4 regions of the Streptomyces sp. NPDC107500 genome follow, and region 1 is predicted to be linked to each of the others. Evidence: riboswitches for the same ligand, from Rfam matches in the RefSeq annotation. Region 1 holds a riboswitch; each other region holds the start of a gene.
The links. Region 1 has a riboswitch for cobalamin ahead of ACZ67M_RS12545 (ribonucleoside-diphosphate reductase subunit alpha). Riboswitches for the same ligand answer to the same signal wherever they lie in the genome.

Region 1 (4,158 bases):
GTACACCGCGTACACCTTCGTGGCCGTCCCGGCGGCGATCTACGCGGCGGGCGCGGCCGGCTTCTTCGCGGTGCCGTACACGATCCTCGTTTACCCGCTGATCTTCACCTTCCTGCCGCGCCTGTGGTCGGTCTCGCACAAGCACGGTTACGTGACGACCTCGGACTTCGTGCGCGGACGGTTCGGCTCGAAGGGGCTGTCGCTGGCGGTCGCCGTCACCGGCATCCTCGCGACGATGCCGTACATCGCGCTCCAGCTGGTCGGCATCCAGGCCGTGCTCGACGTGATGGGCGTCGGCGGCGGCGAGGACACCAACTGGTTCATCAAGGACCTGCCGCTGCTGATCGCGTTCGGCGTGCTGGCGGCGTACACCTACTCGTCGGGGCTGCGCGCGCCCGCGCTGATCGCGTTCGTCAAGGACACGCTGATCTACATCGTGATCGCGGTGGCGATCATCTACATCCCGATCAAGCTGGGCGGCTTCGACGACATCTTCGCCGCGGCGAACGACAAGTTCACCGCGTCGGGCAACGGCGGCCTGGTGCCCAACCACGGCGGGCAGTGGACGTACGCCACGCTGGCGCTCGGCTCGGCCCTGGCGCTCTTCATGTACCCGCACTCGATCACCGCGACGCTGTCCTCGCGCAGCCGTGAGGTGATCCGGCGCAACACCACGATCCTGCCGCTGTACTCGCTGATGCTGGGTCTGCTCGCGCTGCTGGGCTTCATGGCGATCGCGGCGGGCGTCAAGGTGGAGAACGGGCAGCTGGCGATCCCGCAGCTGTTCGAGAACATGTTCCCGGACTGGTTCGCGGGCGTGGCCTTCGCGGCCATCGGCATCGGCGCGCTGGTGCCGGCGGCGATCATGTCGATCGCGGCGGCGAACCTCTTCACCCGCAACATCTACAAGGACTTCATCAAGCCGGACGCCACCCCGGCCCAGGAGACCAAGGTCTCCAAGCTGGTGTCGTTGCTGGTGAAGGTGGGCGCGCTGGTCTTCGTCCTCGGCATGGACAAGACGGTCGCGATCAACTTCCAGCTGCTCGGCGGCATCTGGATCCTCCAGACCTTCCCTGCCCTGGTGGGCGGCCTGTTCACCCGCTGGTTCCACCGCTGGGCGCTGCTCGGCGGCTGGGCGGTCGGCATGGTCTACGGCACGGTCGCCGCGTACGGTGTGGCCTCGCCGACGCAGAAGCACTTCGGCGGCTCCTCCGACGAGATCCCCGGCATCGGCGAGATCGGCTACATCGGTCTCACCGCCTTCGTGCTGAACATCCTGGTCACCGTGGTCCTGACCTTCGTCCTGCGGGCGGTCAAGGCGCCCGACGGCGTCGACGAGACCAAGCCGAGCGACTACACGGCGGACGCGGGCGACCCGGGCGTCGAGGTCGAACTGCCGCCGGCCACGGCGGGCACCTCGCACTAGGTCCTTCGTAGAGGCCTTCCCAGAGGTCCTGGTGAAGGTCTTCTTCCTCAGCGGGCCGCCGGAGAAATCCGGCGGCCCGCTGTCGTACCCGTCGGGCACACTCGGGGACATGGACTTCGTGATCCGGCGGGCGACGGCCGAGGAGTACGACACCCTCGGCGAGATCACCGCACAGGCCTACCTGCGCGACGGCCTCCTCGACTTCGGCGGGGACGACGCCTACCTCCACGAGCTGCGCGCCGTGGCCAAGCGGGCGGCCGCCGCCGAGGTGCTGGTCGCCGCGGCCGACGGCGGGGTACTCGGCGGCGTCACCTTCGTGCCCAGCGGCGGCCCGATGGCGGACATCGCCCGGCCCGGCGAGGCCGAGATACGCATGCTCGCCGTCGCCCGCGAGGCGCGCGGACGCGGCGCCGGCGAGGCACTGGTGCGGGCCTGCGTCGACCGCGCCCGGTCCGTGCCGGGCTGCGCGCGGGTCGTGCTGTCCACCCAGCGCACCATGCACAGCGCCCACCGCATCTACGCGCGCCTGGGTTTCACGCGTTCCCCGGACCGCGACTGGAACCCCCTGCCGGAGCTGGACGACCTCACTCTGCTCGCCTACGAACTGACGCTCTGACACCGCTCCGACACGCTCACGGACACAACATCTGGGGGTGCTGGCGGAGCCCGGCACAAGATGTATGCTCGTGCTCGCTGTCGCCGCAGGGGAATCCGGTGCGAATCCGGAACTGTCCCGCAACGGTGTACATGCGTGCATCCGTACGCCCCCGGGCGTCCGTGCCCGCGTGTCCAGTCCGAGGACCTGCCGACGGTGCGCCCGGCCTCCCGGCCCGGGTGCCATGACGTCCGGGCCTCGTGGAGTGGGCCGGTGGACGCGACGCCGCGTGCGCTCGTGTGCTGCCTCCTGCCCTCCGCCAGGCCCCGTGCCGAGCGAGGGAGTGCCCCCACGTGACCATCGCGCCAGCCGATCCGGCCGCAGCGACCCCGGTGACGACTTCAGCGATGCCGGTGACCGAGGAGTCCGACGGACCCGGTGCCGCCCTGCTGCGGACCCTGACCGAGCTGACCGCCGACCTCCCCGACGCCGACCCCGGCCGGGTCGCCGCCGCCGCGCTGCGCGGCCGGTCCGCCCACGCGGACGAGGCCGAGCTGCGCGAGCTGGCCACGGAGGCGGCGGCCGGTCTCATCTCCGAGGACCCGGTCTACTCCCGCCTCGCCGCCCGGCTGCTGACCATCTCCATCCGCGCGGAGGCCGCCTCCCAGGGCGTCACGTCCTTCACCGAGTCGGTCGCCACCGGCCACCGCGAGGGCCTGATCGCCGACCGCACCGCCGAGTTCGTGCGGCAGCACGCGGACCGGCTGGACGCGACGATCGACCGGGCCGCCGACGACCGCTTCGGCTACTTCGGACTGCGCACCCTGCACAGCCGCTACCTGCTGCGGCACCCGATCACCCGCAAGGTCGTCGAGACGCCCCAGCACTTCATGCTGCGGGTCGCCGCCGGCCTCGCCGAGGACGACACCTCACGCTCCGTGGACGAGGTCACCGCGCTCTACGGCCTGATGAGCCGCCTCGACTACCTGCCCTCCTCCCCCACCCTGTTCAACTCGGGCACCCGGCACGCCCAGATGTCGTCCTGCTACCTCCTGGACTCCCCCAAGGACGAGCTGGACTCCCTCTACGACCGCCTCCACCAGGTCGCCCGGCTCTCCAAGCACGCCGGCGGCATCGGCATCGCCTACTCCCGCGTCCGCTCCCGCGGCTCCCTGATCCGCGGCACCAACGGGCACTCCAACGGCATCGTCCCGTTCCTGAAGACGCTGGACGCCTCGGTGGCGGCCGTGAACCAGGGCGGCCGGCGCAAGGGCGCGGCGGCGGTCTACCTGGAGACCTGGCACGCGGACATCGAGGAGTTCCTGGAGCTGCGGGACAACACCGGCGAGGACGCCCGACGCACCCACAACCTGAACCTGGCGCACTGGATCCCGGACGAGTTCATGCGCCGCGTGGACGCCGACGGCCAGTGGTCGCTGTTCTCGCCCGCCGACGTGCCCGAGCTGACCGACCTGTACGGCGCGGAGTTCGACGCCGCCTACCGCGCCGCCGAGGCAGCCGGGCTCGCCCGCAGGACCCTGCCCGCCCGCGAGCTGTACGGCCGCATGATGCGCACCCTCGCGCAGACCGGCAACGGCTGGATGACCTTCAAGGACACCGCCAACCGCACCGCCAACCAGACGGCCGAGCCGGGCAACGTCATCCACTCCTCCAACCTCTGCACGGAGATCCTGGAGGTCACGGACGACGGCGAGACCGCGGTCTGCAACCTGGGCTCGGTCAACCTCGGCGCCTTCGTCGACGTGGCGAAGGGCGACATCGACTGGGAGCGGCTGGACGCCACCGTCCGCACCGCCGTCACCTTCCTGGACCGGGTCGTCGACATCAACTTCTACCCGACCGAGCAGGCGGGCCGCTCCAACTCCCGCTGGCGCCCGGTGGGCCTGGGCGCGATGGGCCTCCAGGACGTCTTCTTCCAGCTGCGCCTGCCCTTCGACTCGCCCGAGGCGAAGGCCCTCTCCACCCGCGTCGCCGAGCGGATCATGCTCGCCGCGTACGAGACGTCCACCGACCTCGCCGAGCGCAACGGCCCGCTGCCGGCCTGGGAGAAGACCCGTACCGCGCGGGGCGTGCTGCACCCCGACCACTACGGCGTCGAGACCACCTGGCCGGAGCG
Region 2 (4,158 bases), on a different contig from region 1:
CGCAGGGCGACCAGCGCCTGAGCCGTGGCCTCGCTCGTTCCCTTCACGACAACGGCCCTTCCAGTACGAGGGTGAGGGCGGCCAGTGCCGCCAGCAGCGCGCCGCTCGCCGCCGTGAAGGCCACGGAGACGCGGGCCTCGGGCACCAGGACCCGCAGGGTGCCGTCGTAGCCGCGGCCCGCGAGCCCGGACTGGAGCCGCGCCGCCCGGTCGAAGGCCCGCACGAAGGCCGTGGCGCCGAGCCCGCCCAGCGAACGCCAGGTCGCGGCCCGGGTGGTGTGCCCGAGCCGCGCCGCCTGCGCCTCCCGGATGCGGCGCACCGAGTCCAGCAGCAGGAAACTCATCCGGTACGTCACCAGCGCCACGTCCACGACCGGCGCGGGCACCCCCGCCCGCACCAGCCGGGGCAGCAGGTCCGACATCGGCGTGGTGAACGCGAACAGCAGCACCCCGAGCGAGGCCGCCGAGGTCCGCAGCAGCAGCTCACCGGCGCGCACCGGCCCGCCCTGCGCCACCGTCAGAAACCCGTCCGCGCCCCCGACCTGGACGAGCAGCGGCAGCGCGCCCGTCACACAGAAGCCCAACGGCACCCGGTACGCCCGCCACAGCCGCCGTCCGGGCACCCCCGCCGGGCCGAGCAGCACCGCAAGCGCCGTCACCAGCACCAGCGCCGCGCCCGGCCAGGGCGGCAGCGAGATCGCGAGCACGGTCAGGCCGAGACCGAGCACGGCCTTGTCCACGGGGTGGCGGCGGCGCCACCGGCTGCTGTGGGCCGCCGCGTCGATCGGCAGCACTCAGTCCCCTTCGGGGGTGTCCCGCAGTGCCGCCGCCGCGCGCTCCTCGCCCTGCCGCCGGCCTCGGCGCACACCGAAGTAGTACGCCAGCACGCCCGCGCCGAGCGCGGCCTGCACCGCGAACAGCGCCGACTCGATCTCCCCGGACGGCGGTTCGTACAGCGGCGAGAACCACGGCTCGTAGTCCGGCTCGATCTCCGTGATCGCCGTCTCCGCCTCCGCGTCCGCGCCGGCGAACGGCTCCTCCTTGTGGTCGCCGAGCCCCAGCACCAGCGGCAGCACCGCGAGCGCGGCCACGGCGAGCAGCAGCAGGGCGTTGATCTTCGCGTTGCGGGTCATCGGGCCACCGCCTCCTGCTCGTCGGACGGGGTCTTGCCGGACCGGGTCAGCAGTACGCCCAGCCGGGTCAGTTCGCCCTTGCTGGACTGCACCAGCAGCCGCATCACGATCACCGTGAGCAGGCCCTCGCTGACCGCGAGCGGGATCTGCGTGACGGCGAAGATGGAACCGAACTTGCCGAGGGCGCCGGTGAATCCGCTGCTCGGGTCCGGGAAGGCCAGCGCCAGCTGCACGCTGGTCACGCAGTAGGTGGACAGGTCGGCGACGAAGGCGGCGAAGAACACGGCGACCATCAGCGGCACGTCGTAACGGCGCAGCAGCCGGTAGACGCCGTACCCGGCCCAGGGACCGACGATCGCCATCGAGAAGACGTTGGCGCCCAGCGTGGTCAGCCCGCCGTGGGCGAGCAGCAGCGCCTGGAAGAGCAGGGTGATGGTGCCCAGTACCGCCATGATCGGCGGCCGGAAGAGGATGGCGCCCAGACCGGTGCCGGTCGGATGGGAGCAGCTCCCGGTGACGGAGGGCAGTTTCAGGGCCGACAGGACGAACGTGAAGGCACCGGAGGCGCCGAGGAGCAGCGTGCTCTCCGGGTGCTCCCTGACCTCACGGGTGAGTGACCGGACTCCGTGGACGACGAACGGCGCGGACGCGACACCCCAGGCGATCGCGTGCGCCGGTGGCAGAAAGCCCTCGGCTATGTGCATGGCTCAGCAGACCCTCTCCAGCACCTCGTGGATGGACGACGCGCCTTGGCCGGTCTCCTGGCTGACGGGTAACGCAGTCCGGGCAACGCCTTCCCGGATCACAAGGATCCAGTGGCTGCCCACGAGGGGCCGGAGCCGGACTTCCCGATTCACAGTGGCGAGGGCCGCACCGGCATCACACCGGATTTCCCGTTCACCAAGGCGTGGCGACAGTAGTGCTCCCACCGGTGCGGTGACAAGCGGGCCCCGGCCGGCGGGTATCCGGACGACCGGCCCTGGGCTGCGGAGACGTCGCCCTCAGCCGGTCCGGTCCCGTTCCGTGCGCCGCACCACCATCGCGCGCGCCCGCGTGCTGAGCGCGGTCGCGGCGGCGGTGAGGAAGACGAAGCTGTAGGCGATCTGGAGCATCGTCACGATCCGGGCGGACTGCCCGCTGGGCGTGATGTCCCCGTACCCGACCGTGGCGAGGGTGACCACCGTGAAGTAGAGCGCGTCGACACGGGTGTGCAGGCCGGTGAACTCGCCCGGCTCCTTGGCCAGGGCGTAGTACGTGGCCGAGAAGATGTGCACGGACAGGATGATGAGCAGGGTGATGACCATGCCGGGCTTGGTCTCGGGCCGGTCCACGAGGACGTGGTGGATCTGCCGGAGCAGCAGCGCGGCCACGACGGCCAGCAGCAGAGCGCACAGCACCCAGCTCAGCACCGGCCGGTGCGGCCCCAGATGGTCGAGGGGGAGCAGGAAGTAGGCCACCACCACGGCCACCGCGACGCAGACGCGTACGGCCCAGGGCCGGGCGGCGCGCCAGGCGGAACGGGTCCGTACGGTGCGGCGCTCCGTCACCCGGTCGTTCCCGTCGTCGGGGCGTGGGCCGCCTCCGGTTCCGTCCGGCGCACGAGCTGGGAGACGACGAAGGAGACCACCGACGCGGTGACGATCAGCGGCATCTGGTCGTACGCGTCCCCGCCCGTCAGCAGTACCGCGAGGACCGCGCTGGACAGCGGCAGCCCCGTCACGGCGGCCGCCGCGGCGGCGATGCCGAGGGCGAGCGCGGGGGTCACGCCGAAGCCGGGCAGCCCGGAACAGGCCATCGCCGTCGCCGTGCCCAGCAGCACGGACGGGAAGATCGGACCGCCGCGCAGGCTGCCCAGCGCGATGCCCCAGGCCAGCCCCTTGCACGCGACCAGGGCGATCAGCGCGCCCACCGGCCAGGCGTGCGGGTCGGCCGCGAGCTGGGCGAGCGCGGCCTGCCCGGAGAGTGCCGCCTCGGCCGGGGAGCGGCCGGTGATCAGCGCGTACGCGGCGACGCACACCCCGACCGCGGTGGCGCAGGCGACCGTGCGCACGGCCGTGTGCCGGCGCGTCCACGAGACGGTGCGGTGCCCCAGCTCACGGGCCAGCGTGATCAGTACGGCGATCAGCGCCGCCGTCGGGATGCCCCACAGGAAGTCGCCCGCGTCCGGGTTGGCGGCCGGCGGCAGGTCGGGCAGGGCGAGCGCGCCGATCTTCAGTCCGGTCCACTGACCGAAGCCGGTGAAGACCAGCGAGCCGGTGGCGCTGGCCAGCAGACAGGGCAGCAGCAGGACCACCATCTGCGCCCCGGCCAGCCCCGCGCCCTCGATGAGCAGGACGGCCGCGGCCACCGGACCGCCGAGGATGGTGGAGATGGCGGCGGTGGAGCCGGCCGTCGCGAGGATCGCCCCGGCCCGCTGGTCGCCGCCCGCTCCCGCCCGCCGCCGCACCGCCAGCAGCGCGAGTCCGCTGCCGACCGCCATGAGCGGGGCCTCGGGACCCAGCACCACACCGAGGGGCAGCGTCGCCAGCGCGGCCAGGACCGCGCCCGGCAGCGCCTTGGGTCCGACGGGCGGCCCGCCCAGGCCGTTCACCGGCAGATGCCCGCCCGCGCCCGGCATCCGGGTCACGATCGGCGCGAGGATCAGCCCGGCCAGCACCAGCGCGGGCAGCGGCCACCACCAGGGCGGGGTGTCGTAACCGGCCGCCTCGGGCAGCGAGGTCCACACCCAGTGCTGCAACTGGTGCTGGAGGCCGACGAAGAAGAAGCAGGCCAGCGCGATCGGCACCCCCAGCAGCACGCACAGCAGCAACAGCCGCCGGTAGCCGGGGCTCAGCAGCATCTGCCGCAGCGACTGCTCGGCCCGGCCCGGGACGGCGTTCGCCGGCGCCGGCCGACTCGTCACGTGCCCTCCTTCGTCCGCTCCCGCGGGTGCGGCTCAGTTAACGCGAGGGGGCGCACGGCCGCATGCGCACGTAGGCGAGCCGTTCACCCGTACGGCGGACCCGCGTGGCCGGTGGGCCCGGCGC
Region 3 (4,158 bases), on a different contig from region 1:
TGCGGCGCCGCCCGCCCCGCATCCCGGACCGCGCCCACGCGTGGACGTACGTGGCGCTGCTCGGCGCGGTGACGGTCGCGATGGTTGTCTGACGCGCCGGGCCGACGCCGCGGACCGCCGCCCGGTGCCGCACCGGGCGTCAGCCGATGACTGCCTCCCAGGTGTCGACCGCGAAGTGGACGGTCATGCCGTTGCGGCCGTAGAGGCGCGGAGCGCCGGTGGCGTTGGCCGTGTCGACCCCGAGCCCCACCGTGTCCCGGCCCCGCGCGGCGAAGTGCGCGAAGGCGTGCCGCAGGAGGAATCCGCCCAGGCCCCTCCCCCGTGCCGCGTCCAGCACGCCGAGGGCGCGGATCCAGCCCATGGCCTCGCGGTCGTCCCGGGCCAGCAGGAAACCGGCGTCCCCCAGGTCGTCGGTGGCGGCGATCCACACCAGGGACCAGTCGAGCCCCTCGGCGTCGATGTCGCTGAGCCAGAGCCGGTACGGACGCGGCTGGAAGTCGAAGTGGGAGGCGAACGCCTGCTGGTACAGCTCGTGCACCCGGACACGGTCCGCCTCCGTCGCGCAGGCGCGCACGGCCACCCCGGCCGGGGCCCGCGGCGGCAGGTCGGCCGCCGGGTCCACCGCCCGGCGCAGGACGTGGTGGGACCGGACGACCCGCCAGCCCCGTTCCGCGAGGAGCGCCGTGTCGGTCGTGGGCCGGGCGTTGAGGTGCAGGTGGACGACGGCCCGAGCGGCCCCGTTGGCCCGTGCCTTGGCGAGGGCGCGGTCCTCCATGGCGGCCAGCAGCCGCAGGCCGGTGCCCTGGTGGTCGGGGAGCACGTAGTGGTCGATGTCCACGCGCTCGCCGCCGGACTCGTCCCACAGCAGCCCGTAGGCCACCAGCCGGCCGCCGTCGAAGGCGAGCCACGAGTCGCGGGTCAGATCCGTCTCGGGATGCTTCAGGTCGGCCTCGACGGTGTGCTGGTCGGTCTCGGGGCGGCCGATCTCGATCCGGTCGATCTCGTTGAGGAGCTGGGTGATGGCGGGCGCGTCGGCAAGGGTGGCCGGCCGCAGGTCGGCGGTGGACATGAGAGCAGAATCGGGGGCACCGGCGGGCACCCGCAACGGAATTTCCGCCCCGCCACGCGGCTCGGGCCCCGCCCGGGCGCGGACCGGCGCGATTGGTGGACGTAGGTCCGCGAACCGCGGGCATACGGGGGTCCTGAGGACCTTCTCCGTCGCCGACCACGGGAGTCTCCTGTGACACCGAGCCTGCGCACCGCACGCGGGTGCCGTGCCGCCGCCGTTCTCCTGCTCGCCGCCGCCTGGTACGGGGGCAGCCACCACCCCTGGCTCGCCCTGCCCGGTCTCTACGCCGCGGCGGTCATGGCCTGGTGCGCGGCCCGGGAGGGAGCCGAGCACCGGCGGCGGACGGTCCTGGCGCGCCGGGCCGAACTCCTGGCCCGCCCGCCTCACCGGCAGCCGGTCCCTCTCGCCCCCTGCTGCGCCTTCTGGCGGCACTCCGACGGCGCCGTGCACGGCCAGGAGTGCACCCGTCCCGCCGCCGCCCGGGTCGCCGTGGGCGGCGACTGCTGCGAGGTGTGGTGGACCTCGCTGGGCTCGGCGCACGACACGGCCTGCCCGCGGCACGCCGACGCGCCGGGGCAGGACCGGAGCACCTGGGCCCAGCAGTAGTCCGCCGACGGCGTGTCCCGTCGCACCGTCCGCATGCCGGACGCGTCCGGACGATTCCGGGGTGGTCCCCGGTAGGGTGAACGGTGCAGCTGGTTCGCCCCGTCCGCCAGGCGGGGTGTCGTAAGAGGGAACCCGGTGGGAATCCGGGACTGCCCCGCAGCGGTGAGCGGGAACGACCGCCGTCATACGCACTGGGTCCGACGTACCGGGCCCGGGAAGCGACGGCCAGTAGGTGTCCTCCGGACGGAGGGCGTGCCCGCGAGTCCGAAGACCTGCCAACTGCCCGCGTGCGGACCGTTCCGCGCGCGGACATCCCGGTGACCTCGAGGGCGGGTCGGCGTGCACCAGACGGAACGGCCGTGCCTTTGCCGCGCGGGGTCGTCACCGTCCGGCCGGCCACGACCTTCGCGCTCTCGTTCCGTCCCCGGGATCTCAGGGACTCATCTCGCGAAGGAGATCTCCGTGACAGCGAAGTCCGCAGCCGCGGCAGCACGGGCCACCGTGTACGGCTACCCCCGCCAGGGTCAGAACCGTGAACTGAAGAAGGCCATCGAGGGCTACTGGAAGGGCCGCGTCAACGCCGACGCCCTCCACGCCACCGCCGCCGAACTCCGGCGCGACAACCGGCGGCAGCTCGCCGACGCCGGCATCCACGAGGTGCCCACCGGTGACTTCTCGTACTACGACCACGTCCTCGACACCACGGTCATGGTCGGCGCGATCCCCGAACGGCACCGCGCCGCCGTCGCCGCCGACGCGACGGACGGCTACTTCGCGATGGCCCGCGGCACCCAGGACGTGGCGCCGCTGGAGATGACCAAGTGGTTCGACACGAACTACCACTACCTCGTCCCCGAACTCGGTCCCGGCACCGTCTTCACGGCCGACTCCACCAAGCAGGTCGCCGAGCTGAAGGAGGCTCTCGCCGAGGGCCTCACCGCCCGTCCGGTCCTGGTCGGCCCCGTCACGTACCTGCTGCTCGCCAAGCCCGCTCCCGGCGTGCCCGCGGACTTCGAGCCGCTCACGCTCCTGGACCGGCTGCTTCCCGTGTACGCCGAGGTCCTCGCCGACCTGCGTGCGGCCGGCGCCGAATGGGTCCAGCTCGACGAACCCGCCCTGGTGCAGGACCGCACCCCGGCCGAGCTGAACGCGGCGGAGCGCGCCTACCGTGATCTCGGCGCCCTGTCCGACCGTCCGAAGCTGCTGGTCGCCTCGTACTTCGACCGGCTCGGCGACGCCCTGCCGATGCTGGCCAAGGCACCGGTGGACGGGCTGGCGCTGGACTTCACCGAGGCCGCCGCCGCCAACCTCGACGCGCTCGCCGCCGTCGGTGGACTGCCCGGCAAGCGCCTGGTCGCCGGTGTGGTCAACGGCCGCAACATCTGGATCAACGATCTGCAGAAGTCCCTGACCACACTCGGCACCCTTCTCGGGCTCGCCGACCGTGTCGACGTCTCCGCCTCCTGCTCCCTGCTGCACGTCCCGCTGGACGCGTCCCTCGAGCGGGACATCGACCCGCAGATCCTGCGCTGGCTCGCGTTCGCCCGGCAGAAGACCTCCGAGATCGCCACGCTCGCCAGGGGCCTCGCCCAGGGCACCGACAGCATCACCGGCGAACTCGCCGCCAACCGTGCCGACCTCGCCTCCCGGGCCACCTCACCCATCACCCGCGACCCTGCCGTCCGCTCCCGTGCGGAGGCCGTGACCAGCGCCGACACCCGCCGTTCCCAGCCGTACGCCGAACGGGCCGCGGCGCAGCGCGCCCACCTCGGGCTGCCCCTGCTGCCGACCACCACCATCGGCTCGTTCCCGCAGACCACCGAGCTGCGCACCGCGCGCGCCGACCTGCGCGCCGGGCGCCTGGACGCGGCCGGTTACGAGGAGCGCATCCGGTCGGAGATCCAGGAGGTCATCTCCTTCCAGGAGAAGACCGGTATCGACGTCCTGGTGCACGGCGAGCCCGAGCGCAACGACATGGTCCAGTACTTCGCCGAGCAGCTGACCGGCTACCTCGCCACCCAGCACGGCTGGGTCCAGTCGTACGGCACCCGCTACGTCCGTCCGCCGGTCCTGGCCGGTGACATCTCCCGCCCGCAGCCGATGACGGTGCGCTGGACGAACTACGCCCAGTCCCTGAGCGATCGCCCGGTCAAGGGCATGCTCACCGGGCCCGTCACCATGCTCGCCTGGTCCTTCGTCCGCGACGACCAGCCGCTCGGCGACACCGCCCGCCAGGTCGCCCTCGCCCTGCGCGACGAGGTGAACGACCTCCAGGCCGCCGGCACCTCGGTCATCCAGGTGGACGAGCCCGCGCTGCGCGAGACCCTGCCCCTGAGGGCCGCCGACCACGCCGCCTATCTGGCGTGGGCGACCGAGGCGTTCCGGCTCAGCACGAGCGGGGTGCGTCCGGACACCCAGATCCACACCCACATGTGCTACGCGGAGTTCGGCGACATCGTCCAGGCCATCGACGACCTCGACGC
Region 4 (4,158 bases), on a different contig from region 1:
CCGCCGTCATGGCGCTGTGCAGCACCGTGTGCCTGGCGCTGGTGATGGTGGTCGGCACCGCGCAACTGCCCGGCAACCCGCTGCCCGACGGCTGGTCGGACCCCGAGGTGCGGGCGGCGGTGCCCTACGACGAGGTCGTCGGCAAGGCGGCGATTCCCGCACTGTGCGCCGTTCTCCTGGTCTCGGCCCGGGCGCTGTGGCGGCACGGCCGGGTGCGTCGCCGGGCCCACCGCGCCCTCGCCGGACTGCGGGGCACCGGCGTGGCCGTACTGCCGGACGACGTGCCCTACGCGTACGCGCTGCCCGGCGGAGACCGGGACCGGGTGGTGGTCACCACCGCACTGCTCGACTGCCTCGAACCGGCCGAGCGGCGGGCGCTGTTCGCCCACGAGCGGGCCCACCTCGCCGCCCGCCACCACCGCTTCCTGCTGGCCGTCCGGCTCGCCGGGCTGGCCAACCCGTTCCTGCGCCCCCTGCGCACCGCCGTCTCCTACACGGCGGAACGCTGGGCCGACGAGGAGGCCGCGAAGGCTGTCGGCGACCGTCGCGCGGTGGCGACCGCGATCGGCAAGGCGGCCCTCGTCTCCCGGGGCACCCCGGTCGCGACCCTGGCCGGCCTCGCGGCGCCCGGGCCCGTGCCGCGCCGGGTGGCGGCCCTGCTGGGTCCAGCGCCCGCCGTCCGCACCTGGCCCTCGCTGTTCACCTCGGTGGGGCTGGCCGCGTGGGCCGCGGCCGCCGGAACGGCCGTGTCGGCGATGTCGTCGGCGAACTCCGCCGTCACCATGTTCCTCATCCTGCGGGCCGCCACCCCGCTCTGAGTCCCCGTCACGTCGACGGCACCCTCCAGGGAAAACCCCTGTTCACAGAGGTGCCCGAGAAACTTCCCCACTCGATCGGGTGACCGGCCAATCCGGAAGCCGCCCTGCTCCGGATTCCCCGTGTGAGGGAAGAACCGGGACCACACCGACAGCGGACCGCCCGCCTGCGCTCCCTGCCTGCGATACGCAGGGCGGCTCGGCCTCCACGCATATAGGAACCGCCCACCGGGCGGACAGCTCACCGAGCGGACCATCGCTCCACCTCGACGCGCACCACGCTTCAGATCACACCATCGCTCCACATCACTACATCAGCGCTGCCTCAGTGCTGCCGATTTGCAGGGAGATATCCATGAACGCCCGTATCCGTCGTTCCGCCGTCGCCGTCGTCGCGGCCGCCGTCCTGCCCCTGTCGCTGGCCGCCTGTTCCGACGACGGCGACAGCGGCTCCTCGGACTCCGCGCAGGCCGAGTCCTCGGCCCCCGCGGCCACCGACGACAAGTCCGAGGACACCTCGGGCGGCATGTCCGGCGCCGACGAGCCCTTCGGCCCGGCCTGCTCCACCGTGCCGAAGGAGGGCGCCGGTTCGTTCGACGGCATGGCGAAGGACCCGGTCGCCACCGCCGCCTCGAACAACCCGGCCCTGTCCACGCTGGTGTCGGCGGTGAAGAAGGCCGGTCTGGTCGACACCCTCAACAACGCCGAGAACATCACGGTGTTCGCGCCGACCAACGACGCCTTCGCCAAGATTCCGAAGGCCGACCTGGACAAGGTCCTCAACGACAAGGCGATGCTCACCGACATCCTGACCTACCACGTCGTGGGCCAGAAGCTCGCCCCCAAGGACCTGGAGAACGGCTCCTTCGACACCCTGCAGAAGTCCAAGCTCACCACCTCCGGCTCGGACGAGGCCTACAAGGTCAACGACTCCGCCAACGTGGTCTGCGGCAACGTCAAGACCGCCAACGCCAACGTCTACATCATCGACAGCGTCCTGATGCCCAAGAGCTGACGCGGTCCGGCGCCTTGGCGCCGGGGGCGGGTGAGGAGGCCGCCCGCCCCCGGCGGCGTGAGGGCCCTGTGGTAGCTTGCGGAAGCCAGTCGAACCCACCTGGTGGGTCAGGGAATCCGGTGCGAATCCGGAGCTGACGCGCAGCGGTGAGGGTGACGGGCGGGACACGGGCCACTGGGCGGCGGAGGCCGCCCGGGAAGGCGTCCCGCCCGGTCGATCCCGAGTCCGAAGACCTGCTGGCACCCGCGCCGCGTACGGCGCGGGACGCACCGTACGAACGGGCTTCGCGTACGAGCCCTCGACGCCAGAGGATTCCCCTTGCCCGCCTCCTCGCGCGCAACGCGCCCCGTCGGCCTCCGACGCCTCCCCGCCTCCCGACGCGCCCTCCGCGGCCTGGTGCCGCTCCTGGCCGGCGCCCTGCTGGCCGCCGGCTGCGGTTCCGGGACGGACACCGGCGACGACTCCGCGGCGCAGGACGCGGCCGGCTACCCGCGCACCGTCCGTGACTGCGGCCGCGAGGTCGAGGTCGCCGCACCTCCGCAGCGAGCGGTCTCCCTCAACCAGGGCACCACCGAGATCCTGCTCTCCCTCGGCCTGGCCGACCGCATGGCGGGCACCGCCACGTGGACCGACCCGGTGATGAAGGGGCTGGGGAAGGCGAACGCGGGTGTGCCCCGCATCGCCGACGACATGCCGTCCTTCGAGACGGTCCTGGACGCCGAACCCGACTTCGTCGCCGCCTCCTTCGCCTCCACCCTGGGTACCGGGGGAGTGGCCACCCCCGAGCAGTTCGGCGAACTCGGCGTGCCGGCCTACCTCTCCCCGTCCGACTGCGTCGGCAAGGACAACAGCGGCGACGGCGACGGCGTCCGCAGCGAGCCCTTCACCATGGACACCGTCTACCGCGAGGTCCGCGACCTGGCCCGGCTGTTCGACGTCGAGGAACGCGGCGAGAAGCTGGTCGCCGACCTGAAGGCCCGGGTGAAGAAGGCGACGTCCGGCGTCGACGCGTCCGACGCCACCCTCATGTACTGGTTCGCCAACTCCACGTCGCCCTACATGGGCGGCTGCTGCGGCGCCCCCGGCGTCATGACCCGCGCGGTCGGGGCGAAGAACGCCATGGACGACACCCACGACGAATGGCCGCAGGTCGGTTGGGAGACCGTCGCCGACCGCGACCCCGACGTCCTCGTCCTCGGCGACCTCACCCGCAAGTCGCAGACGGCCGAGACCGCCGCGAAGAAGATCGAGTTCCTGGAGTCCGACCCCGTCACCCGGAACATGACGGCCGTCCGCGAGAAGCGGTACGTCCTGCTCAGCGGACAGGCCATGAACCCCACCATCCGCACCGTCGAGGGCGTCGAACAGGTGGCGGCCGCGCTGCGCGAGTACGGCCTCACCAAGTGACGTCCGCGAGCCGGGCGGCATCCGAGAAGCGGGCCGCGTCCGAGGAGCGGCCGGCCCCGGGCATACGCACGGCAACCGGCCGCCGTGCCTACCCCCTGTGGGCGCTGACCGGCGTCGTCGCCCTGTGCGCCTCCGTGGCCGTCGCCGTGACCATCGGCCCGGCGGACATCGGCGTGGCCGACGTGTGGTCCGTCATCGTCGCCCACCTCGGCGCGGGCCCCGCCGCCGACGTCACCCCCATCCGCGACGGCATCGTCTGGGACCTGCGGCTGCCCCGGACCCTGCTCGCCGCGGTGTGCGGCGCCGGACTCGCCGTGTGCGGCGCCGTCCTCCAGTCCCTGCTGCGCAACCCGCTCGCCGACCCCTTCGTGCTCGGCGTCTCCTCCGGTGCCTCGACCGGCGCCGTCCTGGTCGTCGTGCTCGGCGTGGGCGGCGGCGCACTGTCCGTCCCCGGCGGGGCGTTCCTCGGCGCGGTGTGCTCCTTCGCGCTGGTGATGCTGCTCAGCCACAGCCTCGGCGGCACCCCCGACCGCGTGGTCCTCGCGGGAGTGGCGGCGATGCAGCTGTTCTCCTCGCTCACCTCCTTCGTGGTGATGACCGCGGCCGACTCCGAGACCACCCGCGGGGTGCTCTTCTGGCTGCTCGGCTCGCTCGGCGGGGCCGGCTGGACGGACGTGTGGACCGGTACGGCGGTCCTGCTGCTGGTCCTCGCCGTGTGCCTCGGCCACGGCAGGACGCTGGACGCCTTCGCCTTCGGCCAGGACGCCGCGGCCACCCTCGGCGTCCACGTGGCCCGCACCCGGCTAATCCTGCTGTGCGCCACCGCCCTGCTCACCGCCGCCCTGGTCGCCTCGGCCGGTGCCATCGGCTTCGTCGGACTGGTGCTGCCGCACGCCGTGCGGGCGCTCACCGGCCCCGGGC

Region 2: another riboswitch for cobalamin. It lies ahead of ACZ67M_RS10390 (energy-coupling factor ABC transporter permease); the one in region 1 lies ahead of ACZ67M_RS12545 (ribonucleoside-diphosphate reductase subunit alpha).
Region 3: another riboswitch for cobalamin. It lies ahead of metE (5-methyltetrahydropteroyltriglutamate--homocysteine S-methyltransferase); the one in region 1 lies ahead of ACZ67M_RS12545 (ribonucleoside-diphosphate reductase subunit alpha).
Region 4: another riboswitch for cobalamin. It lies ahead of ACZ67M_RS18410 (ABC transporter substrate-binding protein); the one in region 1 lies ahead of ACZ67M_RS12545 (ribonucleoside-diphosphate reductase subunit alpha).

Annotation. Positions count from the first base shown of each region.
Region 1 is NZ_JBVJPF010000003.1:204,300-208,457, forward strand. Features, by position in the region: gene mctP (monocarboxylate uptake permease MctP) at 1-1,426, shown strand, start outside; gene ACZ67M_RS12540 (GNAT family N-acetyltransferase) at 1,536-2,042, shown strand; cobalamin riboswitch at 2,107-2,250, shown strand; gene ACZ67M_RS12545 (ribonucleoside-diphosphate reductase subunit alpha) at 2,375-4,158, shown strand, end outside.
Region 2 is NZ_JBVJPF010000002.1:977,895-982,052, reverse strand. Features, by position in the region: gene ACZ67M_RS10405 (ATP-binding cassette domain-containing protein) at 1-47, opposite strand, end outside; gene cbiQ (cobalt ECF transporter T component CbiQ) at 44-793, opposite strand; gene ACZ67M_RS10395 (energy-coupling factor ABC transporter substrate-binding protein) at 794-1,132, opposite strand; gene ACZ67M_RS10390 (energy-coupling factor ABC transporter permease) at 1,129-1,836, opposite strand; cobalamin riboswitch at 1,867-2,052, opposite strand; gene ACZ67M_RS10385 (potassium channel family protein) at 2,134-2,679, opposite strand; gene ACZ67M_RS10380 (chloride channel protein) at 2,676-3,971, opposite strand.
Region 3 is NZ_JBVJPF010000007.1:453,150-457,307, forward strand. Features, by position in the region: gene ACZ67M_RS28515 (TSUP family transporter) at 1-92, shown strand, start outside; gene ACZ67M_RS28520 (GNAT family N-acetyltransferase) at 140-1,069, opposite strand; gene ACZ67M_RS28525 (hypothetical protein) at 1,241-1,675, shown strand; cobalamin riboswitch at 1,749-1,969, shown strand; gene metE (5-methyltetrahydropteroyltriglutamate--homocysteine S-methyltransferase) at 2,138-4,158, shown strand, end outside.
Region 4 is NZ_JBVJPF010000004.1:426,537-430,694, reverse strand. Features, by position in the region: gene ACZ67M_RS18420 (M56 family metallopeptidase) at 1-818, shown strand, start outside; gene ACZ67M_RS18415 (fasciclin domain-containing protein) at 1,171-1,830, shown strand; cobalamin riboswitch at 1,900-2,085, shown strand; gene ACZ67M_RS18410 (ABC transporter substrate-binding protein) at 2,149-3,237, shown strand; gene ACZ67M_RS18405 (FecCD family ABC transporter permease) at 3,234-4,158, shown strand, end outside.